2 regions of the Brevibacillus sp. MS2.2 genome follow, and region 1 is predicted to be linked to the other one. Evidence: a T-box and tRNA genes for the amino acid it is inferred to sense, from the RefSeq annotation. Region 1 holds a T-box; the other holds one or more tRNA genes.

Region 1 (4,425 bases):
CCCGCAGTTCTTCTTGATGTCCATGAGCACCATTACCCTACATCCTATTCCCATTCTTTTTTCCAAGTAAACGTATAATGAAAAAAGCCGCCCGAAAATTCAGGGCGGCTCTACTTCTATACGCTTTTACTTCATTTCATTGATTTCAGCGCGGATTTTCTCTACAAACGCATCCACTGTCATCGCGCCTTCATCGCCCACTCCGCGTTTGCGGACGGACAGCGTACCGTCAGCCACCTCTTTTTCACCGATGACCAGCATGTACGGGATTTTTTCAACTTGTGCTTCTCGGATTTTGTAGCCGATTTTCTCATTGCGGCCATCCAGCTCTACACGAATGCCAGCTTGTTGCAGCTTTTCTCTTACTTGTTCTGCATATGGCATGTGCACTTCGCTGATGTTCATGATGCGTGCTTGGATTGGTGTCAACCAAATCGGGAATGCACCTGCGTAGTGCTCGATCAGGATACCAATAAAGCGCTCCATGGAGCCGTACATCGCACGGTGCAAGACAACTGGACGATGCTTCTCGTTGTCTTGACCAACATAAGTCAGGTCGAATTTCTCAGGCATTTGGAAGTCCAACTGGATCGTTCCGCATTGGTGACGGCGTTTCAGCGCGTCGGTAATTTGGAAGTCGATCTTCGGTCCGTAGAACGCACCGTCTCCTTCTTTGATTTCATAGGCCATACCGAGCTCTTCCAACACTGTTTTCAGAGAGCTTTCTGCTGCTTCCCACAGCTCATCAGATCCCATGGAATCTTCCGGACGAGTGGACAGAGCCACACTGTATTCGAAGCCAAATACCTTGTAGATGCTATCAATCAAAGTGATCATGCCTTTGATTTCGCTCGCGATCTGATCAGGACGGACGAATACGTGCGCGTCATCCTGGCAGAAGGTACGCACCCGCAGCATTCCATTCAATGCCCCGGAGTACTCATGGCGGTGAACTTGCCCGAACTCGGAGTAACGAATTGGCAGGTCGCGGTAAGAATGCATCTCGTTTTTATAAATCAGCATGTGACCTGGGCAGTTCATTGGCTTCAGGGCGTAAGTCGCGTTGTCTACTTCAGAGAAGTACATGTTCTCTTTGTAGTGATCCCAGTGACCGGATTCTTTCCAGAGACGTTCGTTCATGAGGAACGGAGAGCGCACTTCAGTGTATTGTGCCAGTTGTTGCAGACGGCGGGAGAATTGCTCCAGCTCGTTGCGAACAGTGAAGCCTTTTGGCAGGTAGAACGGCATTCCTGGTGCTTCCTCGGAGAACATGAACAGTCCCAGTTCTTTACCCAATTTGCGGTGATCGCGCTTTTTCGCTTCTTCGATGAAGTGCAGATATTCATCCATGTCTGCTTTTTTCGGCCAAGCTGTACCGTATACGCGTTGCAAAACTTGGTTTTCTGCTTTTCCGCGCCAGTATGCACCTGCCACGCTCATCAGCTTGAACGCTTTGATGAAGCCAGTGGACGGCAAGTGCGGACCACGACAGAGGTCGAAAAATTCGCCTTGCTCATACAGCGTGATAGTCGCATCCTCTGGCAGGTCGCGAATCAGCTCCAGCTTCAGGTGATCGTTCAGTTCTTGGAAAATCGCAGTTGCTTCTTCGCGGCTTACGACTTTGCGGCGAATCGGCAGGTCTTCCTTCACGATTTTTTCCATTTCTGCTTCGATTTTGCCCAAATCCTCTGGGGAAAGGGAAACCGGGATATCCATGTCGTAGTAGAAGCCGTCTTCGATCACAGGTCCGATTCCGAACTTCACTTCAGCGCCGTAAATGCGTTTTACCGCTTGAGCGAGCAAGTGAGCCGTACTGTGGCGGTATACTTCCAAGCCGTCAGCAGAATCGAGGGTAACGATTTCAATCGCTGCATCATCTGTGAGTTCTGTGTACAGATCGACAACCTTGCCGTCTTTTTTACCAGCTACTGCCTTTTTCTTCAGGCTAGAGCTAATGGAGCCTGCGATGTCTTCGATAGTAATCCCAGCGTCGTATTGACGAACGGCTCCATCTGGGAAAGTAACATGAATTTGTGCCACTGCGGATTCTTCCTTCCTGTATCTTGTTTTGTTGAGAAAATAAAAAAACACTCATCCCCAAAAAGGGACGAGTGTGTTCTCGCGGTACCACCCTACTTCAAGTCTGTTCACAAAAACAGACTCCTCATTCCATGTAACGGTATTTAACCGGCATACCGATAGTAAAAGCCTACGCTTCGTTCCCGGCAGCTACTCGAAGGTGGTAGATCAATAACAGTTCGCAGCGAGCTTCCAGCCTGTGGCCCGCCTCTCTAGAGCGTCCTTACTATTGTCCGTGTCCTTCTCATCGTATTTATAAGCGATGTAAAGTTGTTGTTGCTATTATAGTTTAGAGGGATTATTCCCGTCAAGTACGCGTCGCTCGGATAGGCAAAGCGAACAAGAGTGGCAAGTAACGAGCCGACTGTCAAAAATACTGCGGATCGTCTGTGCAAGCCCAGGCTTTTCCGAAGCCATATGGAGCACGATACTCTCAGGAGCCAGTGTAACCAAAGCACTGACCAAATAATCCTCGTCCCTGCATTTTTGTTCGTCCATGTTCAGAACGGTATCCAACTGTTCAAGCCAAAGTCGATCCCCTTTTTTATCATAAAGATGGAAAGGTTTGTCCACACTAGGAACGACATGAACGACTTCCTGCTTGGTTTCCTGTACAGCAATGAAATAGCGCAACAGCTCGACGAACTCTTGGTATTGCTTGTCTTCCAGATATTCATCAATGCCAGTTTCCACGAGTTCGAACAGCTCGTTCCAATGCTCCTGCAATCGGAACCGGACGAAACCCAAGACGTTGATCGTTCGCTCTCCCTCCAGATAGGTAAAAACGTTGCGATATACGTTTGCCTTGCGAGTTGTAGCTGTTAGCAGGTCCCTGCCATCTAGCTCGACTTCTTGGCACATGCGTTGAATATAAGGAAAAATCTCTGCCCACTCGGTTTCCATCTGTTCAGCAGCAAGTAAGTCAGCGGCCATTTCTTCCATAATTTTCGGTTCTTTCACCTGAATGACCCATTCGGCTAATGTAAGAGCAACGAAGGCTCTCGCCCACTCGATGGTCTGCGCGTCATACTCAGTCTCACACCAGCTTTGGAAGTAGAACAAGAGGTATCCATTCTCTTCTTGCTCCCTGTATGTAATGCGCACCGGTGCAGTGTTGACCCGCTCCGTCATCTCATTTACGATAGCCCGATACGTGTCACAATGCTCAGGGACATTCTCCAGCAATACGCGAAACGTCTGCATAACCATCCCCCCAACCGCCATTGTAGTTACAGTATATGTCCCGTCAGGAGCGATATACTTTTAAACGGTTGGAAACTCAGGGAAGGTTGCAGGTAAAAAGTTCCTGATTCAAAAACCAAAAAACGCTCCCCTGCCAGTTTCCCTTTGTTAGAAGGGGGCAGAGAAGCGTCTGTAGGTTATTTAGTTTTGCATGACAAAATCACGTTCTGCCATCTCGCCGTCTTTGAAAACGCGCAGAATGTCATACTGTGTGTTGCGCTGTGCAGGAATTTTGCCTGCGCCGCGAATGAGCTCCAAAATTTGGTTCGTGTTGACCTTGTACGTACATGCCGCTGCGGAAACAACGTTTTCTTCCATCATGGTTTGACCGAAATCGTTCGCCCCATAAGAGAGAGAAAGCTGACCGTAATGCGGGCCCATCGTCACCCAGGAGGATTGGAAGTTTTCGATATTATCCAGCATGAGGCGGCTGATTGCCAGTGTTTTCAAGTACTCCTCTGGCGTGTTGTTGACTGCCTTCATGTTGGTGTTGTCCGGTTGGAAGGTCCAGACGATGAACGCTTTGAAGCCGCCTGTCTCATCTTGAGCATCACGAATGCGCAGAAGGGACAGTACGCGCTCCTCCATCTCTTCCCCAAAACCAATGACCATCGTAGCAGTGCCAGGCAAACCTGCACGGTGTGCAGCTTTTTGTGTGTCGATCCATTCTGTCCAAGAACCCTTCAAACGGGAAATCTTCCGACGTGTACGATCATCGAGGATTTCGCCGCCCGCTCCCGGCAAGGAATCGAGACCTGCTGCCTTCAGCTCTTTCAGTACTTCCTCGACAGACATGTTGGAAACTTCCGCGATTTTCATCACTTCCGCTACAGACAAAGAGTGCATCGTAATCTGCGGGAAGCGTTGCTTGATCTCACGCAAGAGGTCCGTATAATAATCCAGTTTCAGATCCGGATTGGTACCGCCTTGCATCAAGATTTCTGTACCGCCAACGTCCACGGTCTCCTGAATTTTTTGGAAAATCGTTTCTTTGGGGAGAACGTATCCTTCAGAAGAGCCCGGGCGACGGTAAAAGGCACAAAAACGGCAATACGTGTCACATACGTTCGTGTAATTGACGTTGCGACTGATGACAAAAGTCGT
Region 2 (4,425 bases), on a different contig from region 1:
CAACCATATATGTAGAAGTAACATCAATCCACAGGGAGGGAGTATCATTCGTCCGGCGAAAAATAACAGAGTCCTCCCGATAAAAGCCGTAGCCAGAGGGCAGCGCACCTGAGAGCTTGAATGGGATTCCTACCGGCAAATCCTGTGGCTTCAATGCGTGGACGAGTCTCCCAGGCAAAAGATAGTAACCATCCTGCTGGCGATCTAACCGTTCTCCCATGACGAGAACTTCTTGATTGTTTGAATCACCTGTCACCTGAACGAACATCACGGCACCTCCCTCTACATACAGTATGGTCAGGAATGCATGACTCAAAACGAAATAGCCATCCATTTTTTTCCTGACGAAATGCCGAAAAAAACGGGGTTCATCCATAGGATGCCCCCTTTATTCCTGCTAAGCTACGCACGTATGATCGCAATCACAACAAGTTCGTCATCGTATGATTTTGCTTTAATTTTCACAGGGAAATCATACAGGTTGGTGAATTTAAAATCCTTATAACCATAGGCTACTGTAGCATCTTGACCCAGAGGTACGTATCCCACTGATTTGCTGTGGTTATGCCGTTCCACCATGATCATCCCCGCTTCAGCAGCGGCATTGTAAAGCGTGCTGGAAACCTGACAAATCCCGCCTCCATAGTCATCGGCGAGCTGGCCATTCTGAATAACGCCGGCCTTTTGCCAACCATCCTCAGACAAATTCGAATTTCCCACTATTTCATTGAAAGAAAACACCTGTTGCGGCTTGATTTTTTCATTATGAATCTTGCTCAATGCTTGCTTGATGTTATGTTTACGCGCATCTGTGCTGTTTTTCATCGAAGAGTAATAAAACCCGAGAACCTCCTCTTCCTTGAGGTCCATCTTCTCCACATACTTTTCCTGTAACTTTCCCTGCAAGTCGATAGCAGGAGATAACGGGTCTACTTGTAACGCCATTGCATGCTCAGGCGCGTAGTTCATACCTAGTGAGAACACAAGTGCCACTGTCGCTATCGTGATCGGCCAATGCCGAACTTTCTTCATTTCTACTTCCTCTCCCACATTTGTTGATCGATTTATATATAGCCTGTCATTGTTATTACACCTTGCCACTAACAATGTAACGTATGGGGAAAGCGACAATCAACCTGCAAATGTTGGGCTTTTTGGCCTACAGCAGTTCTACTCGTCGTCCTCATCCATAACCCCAAGGGCTTTGTTCTTTTCCTTAAAGCGCTGGTTATGGGAAGAAACATAGGCCATCCGATCTGCTACCGGGTCTATGTGCAATTTGGCACTGTTTACAGCCACAGCAGCATCTGTGAATGCTCCCGCGATCAACGTAATCTTACTGTCGAAGCTCGCAAAATCTCCCGCCGCAAAAATACCTGGCAGATTCGTTGCCAGGCGAGGACTGACAAACACGTTCCACTCATCCATGTCCAAGCCCCACTCTTTAATCCCGGTGAAATCGGCCTTCAATCCGTGATTGACGATGATGGCGTCTACATCGATTTGCTCCGTCTCGTCTGTCTCCAAATGACGTATCGTCACTTTATCGATCGTTTCTTTGTCTGAGCTTTGCAATTGCGTGACCGCATATGGAGTGCGAACGATCGCAGATGACTCTTTCATGCGCTTTACATTCCGCTCATGTCCACCAAATACATCACGGCGATGCACGACAGTTACGGACGCTGCGATTTGCACCAGTTCGTTTGCCCAATCGACCGCGGAGTCCCCGCCCCCTGAGATGAGGACGTGCTTCCCACGGAATGGCTCCAATTCCTGCACCGTATAATGAAGATTTGTCACCTCGTAGCGCTCGGCTCCTTCGATCTCCAGCTTTGCCATTTTCAAAATGCCTCGGCCCAAAGCCAATATGATCGTGCGAGTCCAATGTCGTCTCCCCGATTTTGCAACGAGTATGTACGTGCCATCTTCTTGTGGCTCCAGTCCAATAATCGCCTCGCCTAGCACGATGGTGGGATCAAATGTCTTTGCTTGCTCCACCAGATTGGCAACCAGCTTTTCACATAGTTGTGGGGGTACACCGCCCACATCCCAGATCATCTTTTCTGGATAGATCAACATTCGTCCACCGAGCTCTTCTTTCGCTTCAATGAGTTTCGTCTTCATATCGCGCATTCCGCTATAAAAGGCAGCGTACATACCCGCAGGGCCACCGCCAATAATGGTTACATCAAACAGCTCCAACTGTTTTGCCACAACTACCCCTCCACCGTCTCTCATGTTTGTTTATGAAACATCAAAAACAACATTGAAAATGAGATTCATTATCACATTGTGATTGTAATGGAAAATGGAGGAGGATTCAACATTCAAGAAAAAATAAAAAGGCTCGTAATTAGCTTCATCAGCCAATTTACGAACCTGTTGTTTACCATATGGTGCGGTCGAGAGGACTTGAACCTCCACGGTGTTGCCACCACTAGAACCTGAATCTAGCGCGTCTGCCAATTCCGCCACGACCGCATAAAAATGGTGCCGGCAATAGGACTTGAACCCACAACCCCCTGATTACAAGTCAGGTGCTCTACCAATTGAGCTATACCGGCACATTACGAGAAACTATGTAATTCGCACATTCTAGTAAAAGAATGGCGGAGCTGACGGGACTCGAACCCGCGACCTCCGGTGTGACAGACCGGCGTGAACTCCAACTTCACCACAGCTCCATGTAGTTTTGTCTCCAGCTTGCGGCGACTTCTGTAATATAGCACATTCCTATCTCTTGATGCAATAGTTTTTAAAAAATAAAATAAAGATTATTTTTTTCATAGATTTACCAAGCAAAATCCGCTAGAATTTTAGCTAGATATGCAGATTTTAGTAGATTGGTGGAGACGATGACATGAAAAAGACTTCAAGGCTACTCACCTTCCTCGCGCTCTTCACTCTGCTGCCTACTGCTGCCCATGCATCCTCATCGGCATATGTGGTATCAGCAGGTGATACGCTGAGCAAGATCGCTCGCGAGCATCAAGTAACCGTGGATCAAATCATTCAATGGAACCAACTGAACGATGATAGATTGTCAATTGGACAAACTTTGTCTATTCATGGTGCAAGCACTTCTGGCTCCATTGAGCCTGACCTTCCTTCCGATGTAGCTGTCGATCAGAATGACAACGCTACCAGTGAGTCGAAAGAACTAACCGCTGGGGAAAAAGCCCGCGTCACTGGTGATGTACTGAATGTGCGTAAAAAGCCTTCGACTGACGCAAAAGTATTAGGCAAGCTAAGATTCGGTTCCATTGTAGAAGTCGTAGAAACGGGTAGTGAATGGACGAAAATCGAATTCGAAGATCGTGAAGCATACGTTGCTACAGAGTTCCTAAGTCCAAACCTCACTTCTACCGTTTCGCTGCCTGCCGAGATAAATGAAGAAGATCTGGGTCGGATGAAGGAAATTTTTGAACCATTGCTCAATACACCTTACGTCTTAGGCGGAACTACTCCGAATGGCTTTGATTGTAGTGGCTTTACTTCATACGTTTTTGAGCAGCTTGGGGTTACACTTCCGCGCACTTCTGAAGATCAATTCCGTGGCGGTCAAGAAGTATCACTGGATCAAGCACAACCTGGTGACCTCTTGTTCTACGATGCGCTTGGTAAAGGACGCGTGTCCCACGTAGCGATCTATCTGGGTAATGGAGCAATCGTGCATGCGAATGGCGAAGATGTTCGCTATGGCAAAGTAGAATACATGCATAAGCTCTACCCGTTTTACGGAGTGAAGCGTTACGCTAATTTCCAGTAAGCTTTCCTACACATAAAAGCAAACAAACAGCCCTATCTGCCTTTACAGCAGTTCGAGGGCTGTTTGTCTTTCTTTGTGCTTAATGTATTTCGGTATTATGGGCCTGCTGTTGCTGCTGTTGTTGCCCTCCGATTTCGATTTTGCCCAACGCTTGCTTCATTTTGTCGAGCTGAAGCTGATAATCACGAACGACTACAGTAAGAACACTGACAGACTCCTTGAAATCCGGCTCGCTGCTTACTCTGTCTATGGCTCTATGTAAATGCAGCATCTTGTTCTCCGTTTCCCGTAATAGGTCGAGTAACTGCAATCCGTTTACCACGTAATCACCTCATCTGTTTTTTCTTACTTTCTCCTTCCCCTCTGTTCCCTATGCGCACAAAAACGCTTTGCATCATGAATAAAAAACGTCCGCTAATGACATAGCGGACGTTCTTTTTATATTAGTTCAGTCGTGCAGACGCGAGCTCAACGAACTTGTCGATATCTTTTGCAACCAAAGAGAGTGAATTCCGCCAGAAATCGACTGAGCGTACATCAACATCCATAATAGCTGCTACATCTGCAACACTCATTTTGCCTGTTACAGACAAGAGCTTGTCGTACTGCTCAACAAAAGCTTCCCCGCGCTTGAGATACTCTGCGTACAAGCC

What was found. A T-box is a leader RNA that pairs with one kind of tRNA and senses whether it is charged. The one in region 1 lies ahead of thrS (threonine--tRNA ligase), so its partner is inferred to be a tRNA-Thr.
Region 2: it encodes a tRNA-Thr, which carries the amino acid that the T-box ahead of thrS (threonine--tRNA ligase) is inferred to sense. The anticodon was not compared.

What each region holds. Positions count from the first base shown of each region.
Region 1 is NZ_JABSUZ010000013.1:14,532-18,956, reverse strand. It holds gene thrS (threonine--tRNA ligase) at 127-2,040, opposite strand; T-box leader at 2,101-2,336, opposite strand; gene ytxC (putative sporulation protein YtxC) at 2,362-3,282, opposite strand; gene mqnC (cyclic dehypoxanthinyl futalosine synthase) at 3,463-4,425, opposite strand, start outside.
Region 2 is NZ_JABSUZ010000005.1:159,844-164,268, forward strand. It holds gene HP568_RS06385 (hypothetical protein) at 1-376, opposite strand, end outside; gene HP568_RS06390 (VanW family protein) at 403-1,032, opposite strand; gene HP568_RS06395 (NAD(P)/FAD-dependent oxidoreductase) at 1,171-2,217, opposite strand; tRNA gene HP568_RS06400 (tRNA-Leu) at 2,398-2,484, opposite strand; tRNA gene HP568_RS06405 (tRNA-Thr) at 2,492-2,567, opposite strand; tRNA gene HP568_RS06410 (tRNA-Asp) at 2,611-2,687, opposite strand; gene HP568_RS06415 (C40 family peptidase) at 2,864-3,772, shown strand; gene HP568_RS06420 (hypothetical protein) at 3,852-4,094, opposite strand; gene HP568_RS06425 (M3 family oligoendopeptidase) at 4,216-4,425, opposite strand, start outside.